Regions from separate parts of the Cupriavidus malaysiensis genome, predicted to be linked through region 2. Evidence: predicted binding sites of a transcription regulator. Region 2 holds the regulator's gene; the other holds the start of a gene.
The links. The regulator sigma-54, encoded in region 2, starts transcription at its own class of promoters, with help from an activator protein. The targets are predictions, from matches to a motif close to TGGCANGNAANCTGCTTT.
Positions count from the first base shown of each region.

Region 1 (11,767 bases), on a different replicon from region 2:
CTGATGCTGACAGCCGCCGATGGCAGGCGGGCACGCGGCGCGGACGCGCCGGCGCGTCCCAGGCTCAGCGCGCCAGTTCGCCGAGCGCCTGCGCCGCCAGTTCGAAGGAGCGGCGCCGTGCGCCGTGATCGAAGACCTGGGCCGTCAGCATCAGCTCGTCCGGACGCAGGTCCTCGATGAAGCGTTGCAGGCCGGCCCGCACGCCCGCCGCGTCGCCCACCACCGAACAGGCCAGCGAGCGGCGGATGTGGTCGGCCTCGCTCTCCGTCCACAGCGACGCGATGTCGTCGACCGGCGCGCGCAGGCGGCCGGGCGTGCCGCGCACCAGGGCCAGGAACTGCTGCTGCAGCGAGCTGAACAGCCGCCTGGCCTCGGCGTCGGAGTCGGCGGCGAACACGTTCAGGCCGAGCATCACATAGGGCTGCGCCAGCTCCGCCGAAGGCCGGAAGGTGCGGCGGTACAGATCGACCGCCTGGCGCATGAACCCCGGCGCGAAGTGCGAAGCGAAGGCGAAGGGCAGGCCCAGCGCCGCCGCCAGCTGCGCGCTGAACAGGCTCGATCCCAGCAGCCACACCGGCACCTTGAGGCCGGCGCCGGGCACCGCGCGCACGCGCTGCCCCGGCCGGGGCTCGTCGAAATAGGCCAGCAGTTCCTCGACATCCTGCGGGAAGCTATCCGCCGAATCCTGGCCGAGATGGCGCCGCAGGGCGCGCGCCGTGGCCTGGTCGGTGCCCGGCGCGCGGCCCAGGCCCAGTTCGATGCGGCCGGGGTACAGCGAGGCCAGTGTGCCGAACTGCTCCGCCACCACCAGCGGCGCATGGTTGGGCAGCATCACGCCGCCCGATCCCACCAGGATGGTGGACGTGCCGCCGGCCACGTAGCCCATCAGCACGGCGGTGGCCGCGCTGGCGATGCCCGGCATGTTGTGGTGCTCGGCCAGCCAGAAGCGGCGATAGCCCAGCGCTTCGGCATGGCGTGCCAGGTCGAGCGAATTGCGCATGGCCTGGCCAGGATCGGACCCTTCGGCGACCGGCGCCAGGTCCAGCAGGGAGTAGGGGATCATCGGCGTTGCCTGGTTCCGGCGGCCGCGGCAACGGGAACGCAGCCGCGCGGCCGGAACGCTGTCCTGATTTATAGAGCGATCGCTATAGTAATCAGCGCTGGCGGCGCTGGCAACGGAAAAATATAATGACCACTATGGAAAAGCGTGTATCGCCCGGCCGCGGCCGCCCCCGCCAGTTCGACCGCGACGCGGCCCTCGGCACCGCCATGGCGCTGTTCTGGCGCCATGGCTATGACGCCACCTCGATCGCGGCCCTCACCGACGCCATGTCGATCACGGCGCCCAGCCTGTATGCCGCCTTCGGCAGCAAGGAACAGCTCTTCTACGAGGCCGTCGACCGTTATGCGCAGACACACGGCATGGAGTTGTACGCGCCGCTGGCCCGCCCCGGCGCCGCGCGCGATGCCATCCACGCGCTGCTGCGCGGCGCGGCGGCGCAGTTCAGTACGCGGGGCCACCCGTCCGGCTGCTTCCTGCTGTCCGGGGCCAGCCACTCGGTCGACTGCGCGTATATCGACGACACCCTGAAGGCGCGCCGCCGCGAGCGGCAGGCGGCGCTGCAGGCGCGCATCCAGCAGGGCATCGACGGCGGCGAACTGCCGGCGCAGGCCGACGCGGCCGCCCTGGCGCGCTTCTTCAACACCGTGCTGCAGGGCATGTCGATGCAGGCGCGCGACGGTGCCACGCGCGCGGCGCTGGAGTCCGTGGCCGAAACGGCCATGCTGGCGTGGCCGCAGAAACGGGTACGCCGCTGAACCGGCGAGGCAGTGGGCGGCACTGACCGCCGCCTTGGCCGCGCCGGCAGCGGCTCCGCATATCCATCGGCGGAATGCTTCGTTGGCGCCGGTGCCGGCCGGGCTTATGGTGGGAGTCCCGCGGCGGCCGCCGCGCCGACGGCAGGCGGTCGACCCGCCTGCCGTCGCACCGGCCGGCGCACCCATCGCCCTTCCCCGGAGCCAACGATGACCCAGACCGTGCTGGAAACCCAGGATCAAGATAACCAGGCAGCCGCCGGGTCAGCGGCAGGTGCCGTGACCGTGCGGCCGCTGTCCGCCCATATCGGCGCGCTGATCGGCGGCGTCGACCTGCGCGCGCCGCTGCACCCGGCCGAGATCGGCGCGATCCGCGCCGCGCTGCTGAAATGGAAGGTGGTGTTCTTCCGCGACCAGCACCTCAGCCATGCGCAGCACATCGCCTTCGCCCGCCAGTTCGGCGAACTGACGGTGGGGCATCCGGTGTTCGGCCACGTCGACGGGCATCCCGAGCTGTACTCGGTCAGCAAGCACCGCAAGGCCAACCGCTTCGAGGGCCGGGCGCTGCTGCGTCCCTGGAGCGGCTGGCACACCGACGTCACCGCGGCGGTGAACCCGCCCGCGGCTTCCATCCTGCGCGGCGTGGTGATCCCGCCCTACGGCGGCGACACCCAGTGGACCAATCTCGCGGCCGCCTACCAGGCGCTGTCCGCGCCGCTGCGCGCCATCGTCGACGGCCTGCGCGGCGTGCACCGCTTCACCGCGCCCGTCGGCGCCAGCGCCACCGCCGCCTTCGACCAGGCCGTCAAGGCGCACACCCTGGTCAGCGAGCATCCGGTGGTGCGCGTGCATCCCGAGACCGGCGAGCGCGTGCTCTACATCAGCCCGTCCTTCCTGCAGCACCTGAGCGGCTTCCACCAGCGCGAGAGCCAGCAACTGCTGGAACTGCTGTGGGAACATGCGGTCCGTCCGGAATTCACCGTGCGCTTCCAGTGGGAGCCCGGCAGCCTCGCCTTCTGGGACAACCGCGCCACCGCGCACCTGGCGCCCGCCGACATCTTCGACCTCGACTTCGACCGCCAGCTCTATCGCACCACGCTGGTCGGCGACGTGCCGGTCGGCGTGAACGGCAGGCCCTCGGTGGCGCTGGAAGGCGACCCGGTGCTGGCGGCGCACGGTGCCGCCGCGTAGTCGGCCTGCGCGGTACGCTGCCAGCGGGGGGCAGCCCTGCGAGGTGACGCCGGTCGTTGACTCGGATCGTTGACTCCCAGCGTTGATCGCCGGCAGCCTGCCTCAGCCCCAGCGCAGGCCCAGCAGCAGCACGACCGCCAGCGCCAGCAGCAGCGACAAGCCCTGCCAGAAGCGCACCGGATTGCGCTCGATCAGCGCCGGCGCGTCGCGCAACCGCTGCTGCCGGGGAGAAGCGCGCAGGTCTTCGAGAAACTCCGACAAGGCCTCATGACGCTTGTGCGGCAGGGGATGCAGGGCCTTGCGCAGCGCCTGGTCGATCCACGGCGGCAGGTCGGGCCGCCGCTCGCGCACGCTGACATAGCGCAGGCCGCGCAGTTCGCCGGCCTGGCGCAGGCGGGTCACCTGCAGGCCGTACGGCAGCTGCCCGGCCAGCATCTGGTAGGTCACCACCGCCAGCGTAAACAGGTCCGAGGCCGTCGTGCCGGGCTGGCCCAGGAAGTACTCGGGCGCGACATACTGCAGCGCGCCGAGCGGCGCGCGCGCATGCGGGTCGACCATGCCTTCTTCCAGGCCGGCCACGTGCACCGCGGCGAAGTCGATGATGCGGGCCGTGCCGGTGCGGTCGATCATCACGTTGTCCGGGCGCAGGTCCTGGTGCAGCATCTCACGCCGGTGGAAAGCCTGCAGGCCGCGCGCGACCTGCTCGACCAGCTGGCGCACGTCCGCCAGCGCGGGGCGCGGATGGTCGCGCATCCATTGCGCCAGGGTCTGCCCGTCGATGAACTCCATGGCGGTATAGAGGTAGCGGCGCGCGCGCGTCACGGCATGCGGCCTGAGCACGTGCGCATTGTCGATGCGCCGGGCCACCCACTCCTCGAGCAGGAAGCGGTCGAGATAAGCCGGATCTTCACGCAGGTCGACCGAGGGCGTCTTCAGCGCAATGCACGCGCCATCCTCCAGGTCGCGCGCCAGGTGCACGTGGCAGCGCGCGCTGGCGTACAGCTCGCGCTCGATGCGATAGCCTTCGAATTCCATGCGCGGCTGCAGCGGCGGCGGCAGCGCCAGTTCCGCGCGCTGCCGCCACAGACCCGCGGCGTCGCTGTCGGGCAACGCCTCCACGCGCACCAGTTGCACCGTGGCATTGTCCTGGCTGCCGCGCGCCAGCGCGATGGCGACCAGCTTCGCGGCGGCGGCATCGAGGTCGCCCGGGTGCTCGGCCAGCGCCTGCCGCGCATCCGCGTGGTCGAGGTATTCATAGGCACCGTCGCTGGCCAGCAGGTAAACCTCGCCCGCCTCGGCGGGCCAGCAGCGATAGTCCGCCTCGACCGTCGGCCCCACACCGAGCGCGCGCCCCAGGTAGGACTCGCGCGAGGACAGGCGCACGCGGTGATCGTCGCTGAGCTGCTCCCAGGCCTGTGCATGCAGGCGGTAGACGCGCGCGTCGCCCACGTGCAGCAGATGGACGTCGCGGCCCTTGAAGATCAGCGCGCTGAAGGTGCAGACGTAGCCACGCTCTTTGTCGAAGCGCGCATCGCCGCGCTGGTTCTGCGCGTGCAGCCAGGAATTGGTCGCGGCGAGCACGCACTGCGCCGCGCGGCGCACGCTCCAGGCCTCGCTCGTGCCATAGTAGTCTTCGAGAAAGCCGCGCACCGCCGCGGCGCTCGCCACCTGGCTGACGGCGCTGCTGCCGATGCCGTCGGCCAGCGCCACGGCGATGCCCTTGGCGCTGCGCTGCGGCTCGGCGGGCAGCGCGGCGCCGTGGAAATCCTGGTTGACGCGCTTGCACCCGGCTTGCGAATGCTGGCCGACCGCCACGCGCAGCGCGTCCATCGCACGGCCTCAGACGGCGGCGCGCTTGGCCGGGGCAGCCGGAACGCGCTTGGGCGCGGTCTTGTAGTGCGTGCTGTACAGCGTCGCGCCGACGAAGGTCAGGCCGCCGACGACATTGCCCACCACGGTGGGAATCTCGTTCCACAGCAGATAGTCCATCAGGGTGAAATGGCCACCCAGCATCAGGCCCGAGGGAAACAGGAACATGTTGACCACCGAGTGCTCGAAGCCCATGTAGAAGAACACCAGGATGGGCATCCACATGGCGATGACCTTGCCCGACACCGAGGTCGACATCATCGCAGCGACCACGCCGGTCGACACCATCCAGTTGCACATCACGCCGCGGATGAACAGCGTCAGCATGCCGGCCGCGCCGTGGGCCGCGTAGCCCAGCGTGCGGCTCTCGCCGATGCTGCCGATCTTCTGGCCGATCAGGTTGGGCGCTTCGGAAAAGCCATAGGTGAAGATGATGGCCATGAAGACCGCCACGGTCAGCGCGCCGGCAAAGTTGCCGGCGAAGACCAGGGTCCAGTTGCGCATGACGCCGCCCCAGGTGGCGCCCGGGCGCTGGTCGAGCACGGCCAGCGGCGCCAGGGTGAAGACGCCGGTCAGCAGGTCGAAGCCCAGCAGGTAGAGCATGCAGAAGCCCACCGGGAACAGCAGCGAGCCGACCAGCGGATTACCCGTGTTGACGGTGACGCTGACCGCGAAGGCTGCGGACAGCGCGAGGATGGCGCCGGCCATATAGGCGCGGATCAAGGTATCCCGGGTCGACATGAGCAACTTGGACTCACCGGCATCGACCATCTTGGAGACGAACTCGGCAGGGGCTAGGTAGGCCATCGGAATTTCCTCTGAGCGGTAGGACAAAGAAAAAAAAGCGTCCGCGTCCACGCACCGGCCGCAGCCGATGCGTGGACGGGACGCCGTTATCCACGTATTCCTGTCGCCCGCGCCGCACGATTCGCGATGCCTCGCCTCGCCGCGCACGGGGGCAACCTCACCAAGCCATCATTAGCCTGATGCCCTGCCCTTACGCACGTTCCGTGCCCGACCCGCAGGGCCGGCGCCGCCCGCCCCATCGCGCCGCACGGGCGCAGGCGTGCCGCCGCCGCACACATACGGTGCAGGGGCACGGCAAGCGCACACCGGCACGCTCAACTCCGGTGCGGCGGCCGGGCGCGCCCGCTTGCCGGCGCTGCCAGTTCCGGCATGGCAAGCGTCGCCTCGGCGACATCGACCAGCCTGCGGTTATGGTCCATCGACGCCTTCTGCAAGGCGCGGAAGGCATCCTCCTCGCTCATGCCCAGGCGCGACATCAGCGCGCGCTTGGCACGCTCGATGACCTTGCGCTCGTGCAAGGCGCGCCGCGCCGTATCCAGTTCCACCTCGACACGCGCCAGCCGCGAGGACTGCGCCTGCAGCAGGGTCTTGAGCGCCGCCACCGTGGGCTGGTCGGCGCCGCCCGGCACCGCCGAGGCAGGTCCATCCGCCACGCCCGGCAGCACCGGCACCGCCTCGACCTGCGCGGCTTCTTCGAAGAAACAGGCCACGGCGTGGGTATGGGGCGGCGGGTTGTCGCGCAATTGGCGCAGCAAGCCCTCGGAATCCTGCAGCTCTTGCTCCGATGCCTGGATCTGCGCCTCGCAGGCCTGGCGCAGCGCTTGCGCCAGGCCGACCTCCACCTGCCACAGGCCGGCGATGCGCTCGCTGCTCGCCTCGAACCAGTTCTCGCTGAGCTGGCCGTCGAGCGCGGCTCCCGGCTTTGCCGTGCACAGCGCGCGGCGCAGGCGTTCCAGCGCCGCCACGTGCGGCTGCAGTTGATGCCGCTGCCACCAGGCGAGCTGGCTCGGCTCGGCGAAATCCTCGAACACCTGCAGGCTGCGTTCCTGCGCGTCGATCAAATGGAGGATGCGCTGCTGCGGATCGGCGCTGCACTGTCCCGATGCGAACAGCTGGGCCCCGACCGCGCGCTCCTGCCCTGCCAGTTCCTTGCCCTGCACCACGTGCACCAGCGCGACCAGCAGGCGCGAGATACCCGGCTGCAGGGCCACGTCGGCCAGGTGGAAGATCAGCTCGACCATGCCCGCGATCACGCGGCTGAATGCCGCCACCGCGTCATGCGCCGAGATGCCGCGCTGGCCGATGCGCTGGCGCAGCCCGGCCAGCGTGTCCAGGTCGAGCAGCACCCAGGCGATCAACGACAGCATGCGCGCAGAGCTGCCCTGGGCGGGATCGAGCTGTTCCATGAAGCGCTGGCGCAGCGTCGCCTCGAGCGGCTCGGCCTGAGCCGTCGCGTCTTGCCGTTCCTGGCCGAAGCGCATGCCGCCGGAAGCCACATAGAGGCTGCTGGCGCCACGCTCGCGCTGCAACGCGTCGATCAGGCGGCCGATCAGGTCCACCAGCTCGATGCGCGCAGCCATCCGCTGCAGGCCCTCGATCTCGAGTTGCTTGGCGCGCAGAACGAATTGGAAGACGGGCAATGGCATCGGCGAAAGCGGGTGTCGCGTTGCGGGAAGAAGGTTGGCGCACCTGCCCTGCCTGCCACATCGGCAGGCAGGCGTACGCCGACTCGACTGGCATCAAGCAAGCTCCATGCCCATGGCCGGCACGCGACGCTCCGGACGACGGCGGCCATCTGTGCCGAGTGCGGCACCGGCGCGCCCGGCCTCCCGCCCGCGACCGGAAGCCATGCGGGCCATGCCGCAGAGAAGCCGCGACGGCACGCATGGCATCGGTATACTGGCGGCCTCGATCCGTACAGCAACGCGGCGTCACGCCGCTGACATATGAGCACCCCGACCGCAAGAAAGAGCGCGGCAGCCGGAACCCGGGCCCGGCAGGCACAGGACACCCGTGCCAAGATCCTCAAGGCAGCCATCAAGGTCTTCGCCCAGCGCGGCTACGAAGGCGGCCGCGTGGAACGCATCTCGTCGCTGGCCAAGACCTACGACCGGATGATCTATTACTACTTCGGCAGCAAGGAGAAACTCTTCGTCGAAGTGCTCGAGACCATCTATGCCCAGCTCAACGAAGCCGAGCAGAAGCTGGAACTCGATACCGAGGACCCGGTGCGGGCACTGTCCCAGCTGATCGACTTCGTCTGGCACTACTACCTCGAGCATCCTGAATTCGTCGCCATCCTGTCCAGCGAGAACATGAGCCAGGGCAAGCATGCCAAGAAGTCGGAACGGCTGCGCGACATCTCGCGCTATGCGCTGTCGGTGCTGGACGGCATTCTCGCGCGTGGCAAGGCCGCGGGCACCTTCCGTGCAGATTCACAGGCGCGCGACATCTACCTGGTGATCGCCTCGCTCGGCTACTTCTACAACTCGAACCACCACACGCTGAGCGCCTTCCTTGGCGAGGCGATGATGAGCCAGCCGGCGCTCGCCCATTGGCGCGAGGTGATCCAGGCGACCGTGATGCGCACGGTGTGCGTGGTGGCGCCGGACAGCAGCGCGCCGGCGGCACCCGGCGGCGCGAAGGCCGCCCGCGCCCGCAGCGCGCGCAAGGCTTAGGCCTGCGGCCATCGCTACAGCGCGAACAGGGTCCGCGCCACCGCGTCGCCGTGCGGGCCGCCACCGAATACGCGCGCGCCGATGGCCAGGCCCAGCGCACGGTAACTCTCCCACTGCGCCTCGTCGAAGAACTGGTCGGCGGTCGGCTCCTGCGGGAAGGCCGGGCGGGTGGCGGCATACTCGGCGACATCGAGCGGCGCGCAGGCCGTCAGGCGCGGCTTGAGCAGCACGATGCGGCACACGGGCTGGCGCGGCTGCGCATCGGCGGCACGGAAGACCTGCAGCAGCAGCGCGCATTTGCCGGCGCCGGCCGGCTCCGGCTGCGCGGCTGCGCGGAAATCCTCCGGCACGCCGAACACCTGTCCCAGCACGGGATCCGCCGCGGCGCCGGCGTCGACGGCGATCTCCAGGCCGTGGTCGATGCGCGCCAGCCGCACCAGGTTGGCCAGGTCGCCGAAGCGGTAGTCCGGATCGCAGCCGCAATCGCACAGCACGATCAGGCTGACGTTGCGCTCGGGACGCAGCAGTTCGTAGACGGCGGTGTTCTCGAAGTGGCCGCCATCCGACAGGTACTGCCAGCCGCGCTGCGTGCCGTGGAAGCGCGCGGCCAGTTCGCAGCCGAGGTAGTACTGCGTGCGGAACAAGGCGATCAGGCGCCCCAGCCAGGGATGCGTGGCGCGGTCGGCCTGGCGCCGCACCGCGTGCGCGCCATGCCCGGCATCGAGCGGGTAGGAGGGCCACCACACGCCCAGGCGCAGGTTGGCCAGCCCGAGCAGCAGCGACGTCCCCAGCGTGGTGGCGCGGCCCAGCCCGGTCGAGATCGCCGCGCCGGAGATGGCCACCCAGTCGCCCACCCCCTGTGCCTGCGTCAGCTCGCTCGCCAAGGCCTTGCCGCTGGCGGGATGATAGGGCTGCCCGTCGACCGTGAAGCGCACATAGTTGTCCGTCGGCAGAAAGGCCGAGCCGTGCGGCACGCTGCCGGCGCCGGGCGCCACGCAAAGGGGCTTGCCCTTGCGATCGCGCTGCACCAATTGCTCGGCCGGGTCGACGGTGAGGTTGAGCGTCACATTGATCAGGTGCAGCGGCGCCAGCACCTTGGGGTCATAGTAGGCATTGAGGCTGATGCCATCGCCCGCCACCGGCTCCGCCACGCTCAGCGCGCTGCGCCGGAGCGGCGCCAGCATCTCGGCGGCGCCGAAGCGCTGGCCGTTCGAAGCGCCCAGGTAGGCGCGCGTGAGCCGCGCCGCATAGAAGGGCTGCAGCGTCGACAGGTTGAGGAAGCCGGCAAAGCGGCCGGCCAGCAGCGCGAGGCCGAGCGCGGCCGCCAGCAGCAGCGCCAGCACCGGCGTGGTCCAGGCGTTGCCGAACACCAGCCAGTCGAACGGCTCGCGGCCGTTCCAGCGCACCCACAGCACCAGCCACGACCACAACAGGAAGACGAGCAGGGCCAGCACCGCCGCCGCCGCGCCAGCCAGCAGCGAGACCGGCAGCCGGCCGCGCCAGCCCGCCTGCGCGGCGCCGCCGGCGCGGCTGCGTTCGTCCAGCTGCGTGCTGCCGTAGCGCACCAGCCAGACCAGGGCCGCCAGCAGTCCGCCGGGCAGCAGCGTCCCCCAGCGCTGTGTCGCCATATAGCCGTAGAGGAAGGTGGTGCGCGCCAAGGTGTCGGCCAACCCCAGCGCGGCCAGCCAGAGCGTGAGCGCGAGGCCGAAGCGCAGTGCGCGGGTGGCGCGCACGCGGTAGGCGCTGACCGTGGCCGGCTGCAGCAGCATGGCGGCGCACCAGGCCAGGCCCAGCAGGAGCCAGGCGCCGAGGAAGAGGAACAGGCACGCCAGCGACCAGCCCAGCGACATGGCCGGCGGCTGCAACCGGAACCACACTGCGGCCAGCAGGAAGCCCGCCGCGGCGAGCGCTGCCAGCACCGTGGCGGCATTGAGCAGGCGCGCGCGCTGCGGCTCGGCCTGCGACGGATAGACGAACCAGTAGGCCAGCCCGGGTGGCAGCACCAGCAGCAGCAGGCTCGCCGGCGGCAGCCACATCAGTTCGCTCCACCACAGCGGCAGGCCACCCTGGTTGAAGGCCTGGCGGGCGTCGTGCAGCAGATCCATCTGGTAATTGCCGAGCGCGAGCCAGCTGCCGCCCAGCAGTTGGCGGCCGAGCGCCAGCGCGGCCAGCAGTACCACCAGCGCGCTGCCCAGCACGCAGTGCATGGCAAACCAGTTGCGCACCACGGTGGCCGCCGCGTAGAAGGCATCGCCGGCCCCGGTCGGGGTCAGGTAGCGTCCGTTCTCGCGCAGCCAGGCCACGGCGTCGCGCGTCGGCTCCTCGCCGTGGCTGGTATGGATGCGCCCGGGCGGCTCGTTCTGCAGCGTGCGGTAGGCGTCGGCGGCCGCCTGGACCGGGTTGCTGCCGCGGCGCAGGCGGCCGGGCAAGAACAGGCTGGCGAAGAAGGCACCCAGGTAGCCGCCGCCGCTGACGGTGGAGAGGTAGTCGAACTGCGCCAGCAGGTTCGGCGGCAGCGGCGGGGCCGTGGTGGCGGTGGCGGGATTGGCCGGGGCCGTACCCGGCTCGGGTTCGGCCTGGGCCGCCACCGGCGGTGGCGGCGCCTTGGCCAGGGCCTGCAGTACACCCAGGCAGAAGGTGGCGCTGCGGATGCCGCCACCCGACAGCGCCAGCGCCCAGTTGCGCGCCGCGTCGCGCTGACGCGGGGGAATGCCGAGCAGCTTGCGCCGGCGCGCGATGCGGGCCGCCTCGTCGCTGCCTGGGTGGGCGTCGTCTCGCATCCGATCCTCCGTCTCGAAGGGTTCAGCCCGGCGAAGTGTTCAGCCCAGTATAGGTAGCCGGAGCGTCGTGCAAAGCACTGCTTGCAAGGGCCCCAGGTTTACCCGGGTGCGGAGGCGGCCAGCCGGCGTGGCGAACCGGTGGCGCTCAGGACTTGCCGGACGCGGGCGACGATAGCTCGTCCCGGGCGGCCGGCGGCTCGATGCCCGCCTCGCCCTGCAGGCGCTTCCATTCGTCGAAGCCGCCGGCCAGCGCCCAGGTGCTGGCATAGCCCGCCGCGATCAGCCGTTCCGCCAGGATGGCGGCCGACACCTCGTTCGGGCAGGCGCAGTAGGTCACGATCTCGGCCGTGGCGGGATGGGACGCCAGCATCTGCAGGGCGCTATCCAGGTCGACCACCTGCGCGCCCGGGATGCGCTCGATCTCCGCTGGCGCCGAGCGCACGTCCAGCACCAGCGGCAGCACGCCGTTGCGGCGCCGCCTCTCCAGTTCGTCCACGGTCATGCGCGGGATGCGCCGGGTGCGGCGCAGCAGATGCACGCGCCGCCACCAGCGCCAGGCGAGGAAGAGCGCGAAGAGCGCCAGCGCGGCCAGCACCGCGAGGTGGCCGTAGGTGCTGAAGGCATGCA
Region 1 is NZ_CP017755.1:179,304-191,070, reverse strand. Features, by position in the region: gene BKK80_RS20740 (LLM class flavin-dependent oxidoreductase) at 65-1,063, opposite strand; gene BKK80_RS20735 (TetR/AcrR family transcriptional regulator) at 1,189-1,818, shown strand; gene BKK80_RS20730 (TauD/TfdA dioxygenase family protein) at 2,026-3,006, shown strand; gene BKK80_RS20725 (bifunctional protein-serine/threonine kinase/phosphatase) at 3,109-4,836, opposite strand; gene BKK80_RS20720 (formate/nitrite transporter family protein) at 4,846-5,682, opposite strand; gene BKK80_RS20715 (nitrate- and nitrite sensing domain-containing protein) at 5,997-7,328, opposite strand; gene BKK80_RS20710 (TetR/AcrR family transcriptional regulator) at 7,629-8,360, shown strand; gene BKK80_RS20705 (hypothetical protein) at 8,375-11,140, opposite strand; gene BKK80_RS20700 (DedA family protein/thiosulfate sulfurtransferase GlpE) at 11,286-11,767, opposite strand, start outside.
Region 1: a site for sigma-54 is predicted at 7,423-7,440, ahead of BKK80_RS20715 (nitrate- and nitrite sensing domain-containing protein). Genes of this name have one in related genera too.

Region 2 (11,767 bases):
CCATGCCGAGCGTGACCAGCAGCAGGTTGAGCATGAACAGTTCCTGCGAGCGGCGCGCCGCCACCACGTGGAACCAGCGGCTCATCAGGTTCTTGCCGACGTAGAAGATCAGGCTCAGCGCCACCACGATCTTCACCGCCGCCAGCATCAGCGCGGCCGCCATGTCGCCGGGGTCGCGCGACAGCGCCGGGATCACGATCAGCAGCGGCACCACCGCCAGGTCCTGGAACAGCAGCACGCTGATGATGTTGCGGCCGTGCTCGGTCTCCAGTTCCATGCGCTCGGACAGCATCTTGGAGACGATCGCAGTGGAGGACATCGCAAGCGCGCCGCCGATGGCGATGGCCGCCTGCCAGCTCAGGTGGAACAGCCAGTTGAACAGCAGGCTGGCCGGCAGCACCGCCAGCATGGTCAGCACCACCTGCGACCCGCCCAGGCCGAACACCAGCCGCCGCATGGCGCGCAGCTTGCCGAGGCTGAACTCCAGCCCGATCGAGAACATCAGGAAGACCACGCCGAACTCGGCCAGGTACTGGATCTGCCCCGAATCGCCGGCCAGCGCCAGCGCGTGCGGCCCGATCAGGATGCCGACCGCGAGGTAGCCCAGCATGGGAGGCAGTTGCAGCATGCGGAAGGCGACCACGCCGAATACGGCGGCTGCCAGCAGCACAAGAGTGAGTTCCAGCGGAGAATGCATCGAAAGGCTCTGGGTGGGCCGGCCCGGCGCACGGGCCGCCCGGCGCGGGCCGCCCGCCGGCGGGACCCGGCAAGCGCGGTTGCCGCCCGGGAACGCCCCCCCTGGTGGGACGGGCCAGACGCCATCGCATTCGTTGGTATACTTCGTCGCCATGATAGCCAATTTCGATGCCGATCGAGCACTTCAGCTCGCTCGCAATACCCTGCAGACCGAGGCCGATGCCGTGGCGGCACTGTCCGCCCGCCTGACTCACGAATTTGCGCGCGCGGTGGAGCTCGTCCTCCACTGCAGCGGCCGCGTGGTCGTTTCGGGCATCGGCAAGTCGGGCCATATCGGCCGCAAGGTGGCCGCCACCCTGGCCTCCACCGGCACGCCCGCCTTCTTCGTCCACCCCGCCGAGGCGAGCCACGGCGACCTCGGCATGGTGACGCGCGACGACGTACTGGTCGCCTTCTCCAATTCCGGCGAGACCGGCGAGCTGCTCGCCATCGTGCCGATCGTCAAGCGCATCGGTGCCCGCCTGATCTCGGTGACGGGCAACCCTGCCTCCACGCTCGCCAAGCTGGCGGACGTGCACCTGGATGCCGGTGTCGAGAAGGAAGCCTGCCCGCTGAACCTGGCCCCGACCGCCAGCACCACCGCGGCACTGGCGCTGGGCGACGCGCTCGCGGTGGCGGTGCTGGACGCGCGCGGTTTCGGCGAAGAGGACTTCGCCCGCTCGCACCCGGGCGGGGCGCTCGGGCGCAAGCTGCTGACCCATGTGCGCGACGTGATGCGCAGCGGCAATGCCGTGCCCGAGGTACGCGAAAGCACGCCGCTGGCACAGGCGCTGATGGAAATCACGCGCAAAGGCATGGCCATGACCGCGGTGGTCGACGCCGACGGCCGCGCCATCGGCGTCTTCACCGACGGCGACCTGCGCCGCCTGCTGGAGACCCCGCGCGACTGGAAGACGGTGCCGATCGGCGACGTCATGCACCGTAATCCGCGCAGCATCGGCCCGGACCGGCTGGCGGTCGAGGCGGTACAGCTGATGGAAGCCAACCGCATCAACCAGCTGCTGGTGGTGGACGAGGGCGGGCGCCTGGTCGGCGCGCTGCACATCCACGACCTGACCCGCGCCAAGGTCATCTGAGGCACGTCGGGCGCCCATGCAATCCATCCTGTCTTCCCTCAGCCGGCTCGCCATGCGCGCGCTGCCCATGCTGCTGATGGCGGTGGTCGCCGGCAGCACGTTCTGGCTCGTGCAGATCAACTCGCCGCGCGAAGCCGCGACCGGCCCGAAGACGGCACGCCACGAGCCCGACTACTACATGGACCGCTTCGCGGCCACCGAACTCGACGTGAACGGCGACACCAAGTTGCGCTTCAACGGCGACAAGATGGTGCACTTCGAGGACGACCAGACCTACGAGTTCGCCCGCCCCGCGATGCGCTCCTACGATCCGGGCCGCCCGCCGGTGAGCGGCCGCGCCGACCGCGGCAAGATGAACGCGGACGGCTCGGTCATCGACCTCTACGACAACGGCCTCATCGTGCGGGCGCAGGGTCCCGACCCGGCGCAGGACCCGCAGATGAGCGCGGCCTCCGAGTACTTCCGGATCCTCGTCAACGACGATCTCGTGAAGACCGACAAACCGGTGCAGCTCACCCGCGGCGTCTCCGTGATGAACGCCAACGGCCTGCTCTTCAACAACGTCACGCGCGAAGTACAATTGTTCGGCAACGTGCGCGGCACTATCGTCACCACCCCGCGCGGCGCGCCCGCGCCGAGGTCCTAAGTCATGCAACCGCGCGCGGCAACCCGCAGCCGCCGCTTTCTCCATCCGCTCACCATCATGATGCCTGCCTTGAAGACGTGGTTCCGCGCCCGGATTTCGCCTGCCCTGCTGGCCGCGGCCGCCGCGCTCTGCCTGGCGCCGGCCGCCCACGCCGAGCGCGCCGACCGCGACAAGCCGCTGGTGCTCGAGGCCGACAACGCCAGCTACGATGACGTCAAGCAGGTCTACACGCTGACCGGCAACGTGGTCCTGACCAAGGGCACCATGGTGCTGAAATCGGACGCCGCCGAGCTGCGCACCGACCCCGAGGGCTACCAGTACGCCATCGCCACCGCCAAGCCGGGCAAGCTCGCCTATATCCGCCAGAAGCGCGACAACGTCGACGAGTACATCGACGGCTGGGGCGACCGCATCGAGTACGACGGCAAGCAAGGCATCTCCAAGCTGATCGGCCAGGCCCGCATGGCGCGCCTGGCGGGCGGCAAGCAGATCGACGAGATCCGCGGCGCCGTGATCACCTACGACAGCAACAACGAGTACTACACGGCCAGCAGCAGCGGCGACAAAGGCGCGGTGACCTCCTCGGGACGCGTGCGCGCCGTGCTCTCGCCGCGCCAGCCGGCCAGCGCGCCGGCAGCGCCGCCGCTGGAGCTGAAGTCCGCACCCGCGCCGTCCAAGTCCTGAACCCAGCCGAACGCAACGCATCCAGCGCGCCAGGCGCTCCCAACGCACTGCCCTCATGACCGATACCCAGACCGCCCCCGCCGCCACCGCCAGCAACGGCCAGTCCGCCGGCGGCAGCACGCTGACGGTACGCCACCTGAAGAAGCGCTATGGCTCGCGCACGGTGGTCAAGGACGTCTCGCTCGACGTCAAGAGCGGCGAGGTGGTCGGCCTGCTAGGGCCCAACGGCGCCGGCAAGACCACCTCCTTCTACATGATCGTCGGCCTGGTGGCGCTGGACGAAGGCGACATCGTGCTCGACGGCCTGCACCTGAGCGGCCTGGCCATCCACGAGCGCGCGCGCATGGGCCTGTCCTACCTGCCGCAGGAGGCCTCGGTGTTCCGCAAGCTCAACGTCGAGGAGAACATCCGCGCGGTGCTGGAGCTGCAGATCGTCGACGGCAAGCCGCTGTCGGCGCAGGAGATCGAGCGCCGCCTGGACGCGCTGCTCGACGACCTGCAGATCGCCCACCTGCGCCAGAATCCCGCGCTGTCTCTGTCGGGCGGCGAGCGCCGGCGCGTGGAAATCGCGCGCGCGCTGGCTTCGGCCCCGCGCTTCATCCTGCTCGACGAACCGTTCGCCGGTGTCGACCCGATCGCGGTGGGCGAGATCCAGCGTATCGTCAGCTTCCTCAAGGCGCGCAACATCGGCGTGCTGATCACCGACCACAATGTGCGCGAGACGCTGGGCATCTGCGACCACGCCTACATCATCAGCGAGGGCGCGGTGCTGGCCGAGGGCCGCCCGCAGGAAATCATCGCCAACGAATCGGTGCGCCGGGTCTACCTGGGCGAGAACTTCCGCATGTGATGCGGTGGCCGCGCCTCGCCGGCGCGGGACCGCGACAAAGCGGCAGGAACGTTAGCAATTTTCGTTCCATCGCGCTGCGGATGGGCATAGAATAGGCCGCATGAAACCTTCGCTTCAGCTCCGCCTTTCCCAGCATCTCGCACTGACGCCACAGCTTCAGCAGTCGATCCGGCTGTTGCAGCTTTCCACGCTCGAACTGCAGCAGGAAGTCGAGCAGGCCCTGATCGAAAACCCTCTGCTCGAGCGCGAAAACGATTGGATCGAGAGCCCGCTGCGGGTGGCCGCCGATGGCAGCATCAACGTGCAGAGCGCACCCGCGCCGGCCCCGGCCGAAGCGCAGGGCAATGGCGAGGCACGCAGCGACGAGGGCGGCGGCGATGAAGAGCGCTTCGGCGACGGCGCCGACGACTACGGCAGCGACTGGAGCCTGGACGACTTCGCGCGTCGCCCCCAGGGCGACGAAGACGAGAAGGCGCCGCTGCAACTGCGCGACGCCGAGCCGACCCTGCGCGAGCACCTGATGGAACAGCTCGCGCCGCTGAAGATCTCGGCGCGCGACAAGGGCCTGGCCATCTTCCTGATCGAGTCGCTCGACGACGACGGCTACCTCAGCGCCACGCTCGAGGAGATCTGCGAAGAGCTGCCCGAAGAGCTGGAGTTCGAGATCGAGGAAGTGCAGGCCATGCTGGCCCTGCTGCAGAGCTTCGATCCACCCGGCGTGGGAGCGCGCAATGCGGCCGAATGCCTGGCGCTGCAGCTGCGGCGGCTGTCGCATCCGCAGCGCGAGCTGGCGCTGGGCATCGTCAACCACCACCTGGAACTGCTGGCCGCGCGCGATTACACGCGCTTGAAGAAGGCGCTGCAGGTGGACGAGACGGCGCTGAAGGCAGCACATGACCTGATCCGCTCGCTGGCACCGTATCCGGGCCACGCCTACAACCGTCCGCAGGCCGACTTCGTCGTGCCCGACGTGTTCGTGCGCAAGAGCGGCAGCGGCTGGATCGCCCAACTCAATCCCGACGTGATGCCGCGCCTGCGCATCAACGACATGTACGCGCAGATCCTGCGCGGCGCCAAGGGCGAATCCGGTGCCGCCGGCCTGCAGCAGAAACTGCAGGAAGCCCGCTGGCTGATCAAGAACATCCAGCAGCGCTTCGACACCATCCTGCGTGTCGCACAGGCCATTGTCGAGCGTCAAAAGAACTTCTTCAGCCACGGTGAAATTGCGATGCGCCCCTTGGTTTTGCGGGAGATTGCCGATACACTGGGATTACACGAGTCAACCATCTCTCGGGTGACGACTAACAAATACATGGCCACCCCCATGGGCACTTTCGAGCTGAAGTACTTCTTCGGCAGCCATGTGTCCACGGAAACGGGCGGCGCTGCTTCATCAACGGCTATCCGAGCCTTGATCAAGCAACTGATAGGAGCCGAAGACCCGAAGAATCCCCTGTCCGACAGCCGAATTGCCGAATTGCTGGGCGATCAGGGCTTCGTCGTGGCGCGCCGGACGGTCGCCAAGTACCGAGAAGCGCTGAAGATCCCGGCAGTCAATCTCCGCAAGTCTTTGTAGCCGAGCCGCATCGCCTGCCTGGTGTGGCTCTTTCAGAAGGAGAAGCGCTATGAACTTCAAGATCAGTGGACACCACCTGGACATCACGCCACCCCTGCGTGAGTACGTGGAAACGAAGCTGGAGCGTATCGTCAGGCATTTCGATCAAGTCATCGGCGTTAGCGTGCTGCTCTCTGTCGACAACCACAAGGAAAAGGACAGGCGTCAGTACGCGGAAATCAATCTGCATCTGAAGGGCAAGGACATCTTCGTCGAGGCGCACCACGAAGACCTGTATGCGGCGATCGACGCACTGGTCGACAAGCTGGACCGTCAGGTCATCCGGTACAAGGACCGCGTGCAGAGCCACGACCGGGAATCCGTGAAGTACCAGATGGCTGCCGCACAGATGCAGCAATAGCCAGAGAAAACAATAAGAACAATCTGCCTGATCTGCCTTGAGGCCGCCCGTCGGCCACCAGCACAAGGGCCAGACCACGAACCGCGCATAAAGCGCGGTTTTTTGCTTTTGGCGGACCGGCTCGCGTGCACGCCCCGTACACGCCCTCGTCCGGGGGAGTTCGCAAGTGGCGCGACGCAGTGTATGCTCTCCAATACATGAGTCGCCGCTACCGCCGGGACCGCGGCTTGCGCGCCGCACAAGAAGGCGGGCGGGCTGCTCTATAATGGTCCGATACTCCGCATGCCGGCGCCCGACCGGCGGAGCGAGCGGATATTCCGCCTCTTTGACCCGGCCGGGCGCGCAGCGCACCGGGCCGCTTATCTGGAATCCCTGCGCACCTGCCATGAACCGTTTGGCCAAATTGCTGCCGCCAGGCAACATCACACTCGACGTCAGCGTCACCAGCAAGAAGCGCGTCTTCGAACAGGCCGGACTCCTCTTCGAGAACAACCATGGCGTGGCGCGGGCCACGGTCACCGACAACCTGTTCGCGCGCGAGTCGCTGGGCTCGACCGGGCTGGGCGCGGGCGTGGCCATCCCGCATGGCCGCATCAAGGGCCTGAAGCAACCGCTGGCCGCCTTCATGCGTCTGGCCGAGCCGATCCCATTCGAATCGCCCGACGGCAAGCCGGTGTCGCTGCTGATCTTCCTGCTGGTACCCGAGCAGGCCACCCAGCAACATCTCGAGATCCTGTCGGAGATCGCCCAGTTGCTGTCCGACCGCGACATGCGCGAAGGCCTGGCCACGCTGCCGACGCCCGAAGCCGTGCACCAGCTCCTGACCGAATGGCATCCCTGACCGGCGCTCCGCCCGCAGGCGCGGGCCAAGGCACCGGCGGCGGGTCCTAGCGCTTTCCAGCCCCACCAGACTCCCCCGCATGGAACTCACCGGCGTTTCTTCCCAGTCCATCTTCGACGACAACGCAGCCGACCTCAAACTCTCATGGGTGGCGGGTCTCGAGGGGGCGGATCGCGCCTTCGACGTGGATTTCGCCCGCGAAGCCACCTCGGCCGCCGACCTCGTGGGCCACCTGAACCTGATCCACCCCAACCGCATCCAGGTCCTCGGCAAACCCGAGATCACCTACTACCAGCGGCTGGACGACGAGATGCGCAAGCGGCAGATGGGCGAGCTGATCCTGCTCGAGCCGCCCTTCCTGGTGGTCGCCGACGGCATGGAGCCACCGCCCGACCTGGAACTGCGCTGCACGCGCTCTTCCACACCGCTGTTCACCACGCCGGTATCCTCGGCGGCCGTGATCGACCACCTGCGCCTCTACCTGTCGCGCATCTCGGCGCCGCGCGTGACCATGCACGGGGTATTCCTCGACATTCTCGGCATGGGCGTGCTGATCATGGGCGAATCTGGCCTGGGCAAGAGCGAACTGGGCCTGGAACTGATCTCGCGCGGCCACGGCCTGGTGGCCGATGACGCGGTCGACTTCGTGCGCCTGGGTCCGGACTTCGTCGAAGGACGCTGCCCGCCATTGCTGCAGAACCTGCTCGAGGTGCGCGGCCTGGGCCTGCTCGACATCAAGACCATCTTCGGCGAGACGGCGGTGCGCCGGAAGATGAAGCTCAAGCTGGTGGTGCAACTGGTGCGCCGCAACGACGGCGAGTTCGAGCGGCTGCCGCTCGATTCGCAGTACCTGGACGTACTGGGCCTGCCGATCCACATGGTGAAGATCCAGGTTGCGGCCGGCCGCAACCTGGCGGTGCTGGTCGAGGCTGCGGTGCGCAACACCATCCTGCGCCTGCGCGGCATCGACACGCTGCGCGACTTCATGGACCGCCAGCGGGCCGCGATGCAGGCCGACGCGGTCTCGCGGGGCCAGGGAAGACTGCTCTGACGCCGGCCGGCATGCCGCCGGCCGCTGCTTGCAATTGCTTACAGGAACACGGGCGCGGCCGTCAACGCAGGCCGGCGGCGCGCCGTTGTGTGCGGTAGTGGGCATCGAGCCCAGTCAGACACCGCGGCGCCGGCATGGCACGCGGCCATGAAGTCTTCCACAGCCAGGAGAAGAGCATGAAGAAGATGATCGCGATCTGTGCACTGCTGACCCCGCTGTTCGCCACGGGAGCATTCGCCCAAGGCTCGGCGCCCGCGGCGGCCAACTCCCAGCAGGACAAGATGAAAGCCTGCAATACGCAGGCCTCCGGCAAGAAGGGCGACGAGCGCAAGACCTTCATGAAGGATTGCCTGTCCAACAAGCCGGCCGCGGCGGCGGCGCCGATGACCCAGCAGGAGAAGATGTCGGCCTGCAGCAAGCAAGGCAAGGGCAAGAAGGGGGATGACTACAAGTCCTTCATGAAGGACTGCCTGTCCAAGTAAGGACCTCAGGGCGCTGGCGGAGCCCCCCGCCGGCCCCGCCTGGCACGCCCGCGGCAGCGCCGGGCGGCGGTCATGACGGCGACATGCGCTGATGCTATGCTTGCCGTGCTATGCGCATCATTCTTATCACCGGGATCTCCGGCTCCGGCAAGTCCGTCGCACTGAATGTGCTCGAGGACGCAGGTTATTACTGCGTGGACAACCTGCCCGCGCAATTCCTGCCGGAACTTGCCCGCTATCTGGCATCGCAGGGCCACACCCACCTGGGCGTCGCGATCGACGTACGCAGCCGAGAGTCGCTCGACCAGCTGCCCGACGTGCTGCGCAACCTGCGTGCCGAGCACCGGGTGCAGGTCATCTTCCTCACCGCCAATACCGAGGCGCTGGTGCAGCGCTACTCGGAAACGCGGCGGCGCCACCCGCTCTCGATCCGTGCCGACGATACCGGGCAGTCGCCCGCGCCTGAGCCGGCGCTCAGCGACACCTCGCTGATCGAGGCCATCGAGATGGAGCGCGAACTGCTCAATCCGCTGGCCGAGTCTGCCCACCGCATCGACACCAGCAGCGTGCGCACCAATACCCTGCGCGCCTGGATCAAGGAAATCATCCGCGACGAGCCGCTGCAGCTGACCCTGCTGTTCGAGTCGTTCGGCTTCAAGCATGGCGTGCCGAGCGACGCTGACCTCGTCTTCGACGTGCGCTCGCTGCCTAACCCCTTCTACGATCTCGCGCTGCGGCCGCTGACCGGGCGCGACGTGCCGGTGATGGAATTCCTGGAAAGCCAGCCGATGGTGCTGGAGATGGCGGAAGATATCCGCAGCTATGTGGAAAAGTGGCTGCCGAGTTTCATCGCCGACAACCGCAGCTACCTGACCGTGGCGATCGGATGCACTGGCGGGCAGCACCGCTCCGTCTATATTGTGGAAAGGCTCGCCAGCTATTTCCGCGCCCATGGTAATGTGCTGGTGAGGCACCGCGAACTCGTGCCGGCCGGCTGAAGGCCGCCCGGCGTCCCTGCTCCCGGCCCGAGGCGGCAACCGCCCCAGGCCCTTGCTGGCTTGCGCATGGCTCCCACCCAACCAGGCAGTCCCGCCGGCGCCGCCGGTGCCGCTTCCGGCACGGAGACGCAGACGCTGGAATCCCTGCCGCTGTTTCCGCTGCACACCGTCCTGTTTCCCGATGGCCACCTGCCCTTGCGCGTGTTCGAGCCGCGCTATGTCGACATGGTGCGCCGCTGCCTGCGTGACGGCACGCCTTTCGGTGTCTGCCTGATCCAGAGTGGCGAGGAGGTGGCCGCACCCGGCAGCGTCACCGTACCCGAAGCGATCGGCTGCCTGGCCGAGATCGTCGACTGCAATATGGAGCAGCTGGGCGTGCTGCTGATCGAGACGCACGGCACCCAGCGCTTCCGTACGCTCGAGCACGGCACGCGCGAGGATGGGCTGCTGGTGGCGCGCGCCGAAACGCTGCCGCCCGACGTGCTCGACTGCAAGGAAGAGTTGCTCGGAGAATGCACCGCCGCCTTGCGCCGCATCGTCGCGGCCGTCCACGCCGAGGCGTCAGGCAGGAAGCTGTTCACGGAACCGCAACGCTGGCACGATCCGGGCTGGATCGCGAACCGGCTGTGCGAACTGCTGCCGGTTCCGCTCAAGGCCAAGCAGATGCTGATGGCCCTGCCCGATGCCGGCATGCGCATCGAGATCGTGCACCGCTACATGCGGCAGCACCACATCGTCTAGTCCGTCCCGCCCCGCCCCGCCCCGTCCGGCCACGCCGGGCCTGTGCGCGGCCGCGTGGCTCAGAACAGGCCGGGTGCCGCCTGTGCCAGCAGCAGCTTGCGCACCGGCGCCGGCACGCCAACCCCATCCAGCTGGTCCAGCGCGACCCAGCGCCATGCCGGTGCCGCGGCCTCGGCCGGGCCATCGCCATCGCGCACGGCGGGCGCCGCCATGTCGACGCGGACCGCCCGGATCAGCAGGCGGAAATGCGTGAAAACGTGGGTCAATTCACCGGAGAATACCGCGCGAGACGGCGTGCCATGGCCGTGCGCATAGGCGAGCGCGGCATCCTCGGCCTGTTCGGCATCAAAGGGGACCTGTTCCACCGGCAGTTCGGGCAGGCTCCACAGGCCGCCCCAGATGCCGCTGCCGGGGCGCAGTGTCAGCAGGATCTCGCGGCCGCGCCGCAGCATCACCATCACCGTGCTGCGCTCGGGCTGCGCGGCGCGCGGCTTGGGACTCGGCAGCACCCCCGTCAGGCCGTCGCGCCGCGCCACGCAACCGTCAGCCAGCGGACAGGCGGAGACGTCGGCCAGGCAGGCCGGCCGGCCGCGCGAGCAGATGGTGGCGCCGAGATCCATCAGGCCCTGCGTGTAGGACACCATGTCGCGCGCCTGCTCCGCCCCGGCCGGTGGCAAGGCGGCATCGGCCAGCCGCCACATGCACGCCTCCACGGCGCGCTCTCCCGGGTGCCCGTGCAACCCGAAGAAGCGCGCGAACACACGCTTGACGTTGCCATCGAGAATGGGGGTTCGCACGCCCGCGCTGAAGGCAGCGATCGCCGCCGCGGTGGAACGGCCGATGCCCGGCAGCGTGACCAGCACGGCGGGATCGGTCGGGAAACGCCCCTGGTGCTCGGCCACGACCTGCCGGGCACAGGCGTGCAGGTTGCGCGCGCGCGAGTAGTAGCCCAGGCCGGCCCACAGCGCCATGACCTCGTCGGCCGGCGCGGCCGCCAGCGCCTCGACGGTCGGCAGGCTGGCCATGAAGCGCTGGTAGTAGTCGATCACGGCGCTGACCTGGGTCTGCTGCAGCATGATCTCGGACAGCCAGATCCGGTAAGGATCGCGGGTGTTCTGCCAGGGCAGGTCGTGGCGGCCATGGGCGCGCTGCCAATGCACCACGCGCATGCCGAAATCGGCTGGCACCTCAGGATCGTTGGCGTCGGCGGGAATTGTGCTGGCGGGCTTGCGGGGCATGGCGGGAGGCGACTGGAAACGGCTGAGAAAAGCGGCTGCGAAAAGCGGCTGCGAAGAACGGCTACGAAAGACAGGAGCTGGTGGCAGGGCGGCCGCGCGGGACGGCCGGTGCCGCCGCGTGGCGCGCCACATGATACAGCCTCACCCGCCCCTGCCGCGCGCGCCGGCGTCAGGCGCCCGGCGCGTCACGCTGCCCGCACGCTCGATGCGTTTTCCGCCTCGGGCCGTGGCACATGCCGCGCGAAATAGGCGATACGCCCGCTACGCTCGTCGAGCCCGTTGAGCACCTCCTCAAGCTGGGCGATACGGTTCTCCAGCGTGTCGGTCGCCTCGTGGATGCGCTCGATCGAGTCGACGCGGCGCCGCAGCTGCTTCTGGTGCTCGCGAACCTGTGCCTCGAGCGGCGTCATCACCGACTTCAGCCAGAC
Region 2 is NZ_CP017754.1:830,556-842,322, reverse strand. Features, by position in the region: gene BKK80_RS03680 (monovalent cation:proton antiporter family protein) at 1-697, opposite strand, end outside; gene BKK80_RS03675 (KpsF/GutQ family sugar-phosphate isomerase) at 849-1,832, shown strand; gene lptC (LPS export ABC transporter periplasmic protein LptC) at 1,849-2,478, shown strand; gene lptA (lipopolysaccharide transport periplasmic protein LptA) at 2,536-3,162, shown strand; gene lptB (LPS export ABC transporter ATP-binding protein) at 3,218-4,012, shown strand; gene BKK80_RS03655 (RNA polymerase factor sigma-54) at 4,113-5,588, shown strand; gene hpf (ribosome hibernation-promoting factor, HPF/YfiA family) at 5,638-5,988, shown strand; gene ptsN (PTS IIA-like nitrogen regulatory protein PtsN) at 6,374-6,829, shown strand; gene hprK (HPr(Ser) kinase/phosphatase) at 6,909-7,880, shown strand; gene BKK80_RS03635 (PsiF family protein) at 8,057-8,362, shown strand; gene rapZ (RNase adapter RapZ) at 8,473-9,360, shown strand; gene BKK80_RS03625 (LON peptidase substrate-binding domain-containing protein) at 9,427-10,101, shown strand; gene mutY (A/G-specific adenine glycosylase) at 10,161-11,339, opposite strand; gene BKK80_RS03615 (dynamin family protein) at 11,525-11,767, opposite strand, start outside.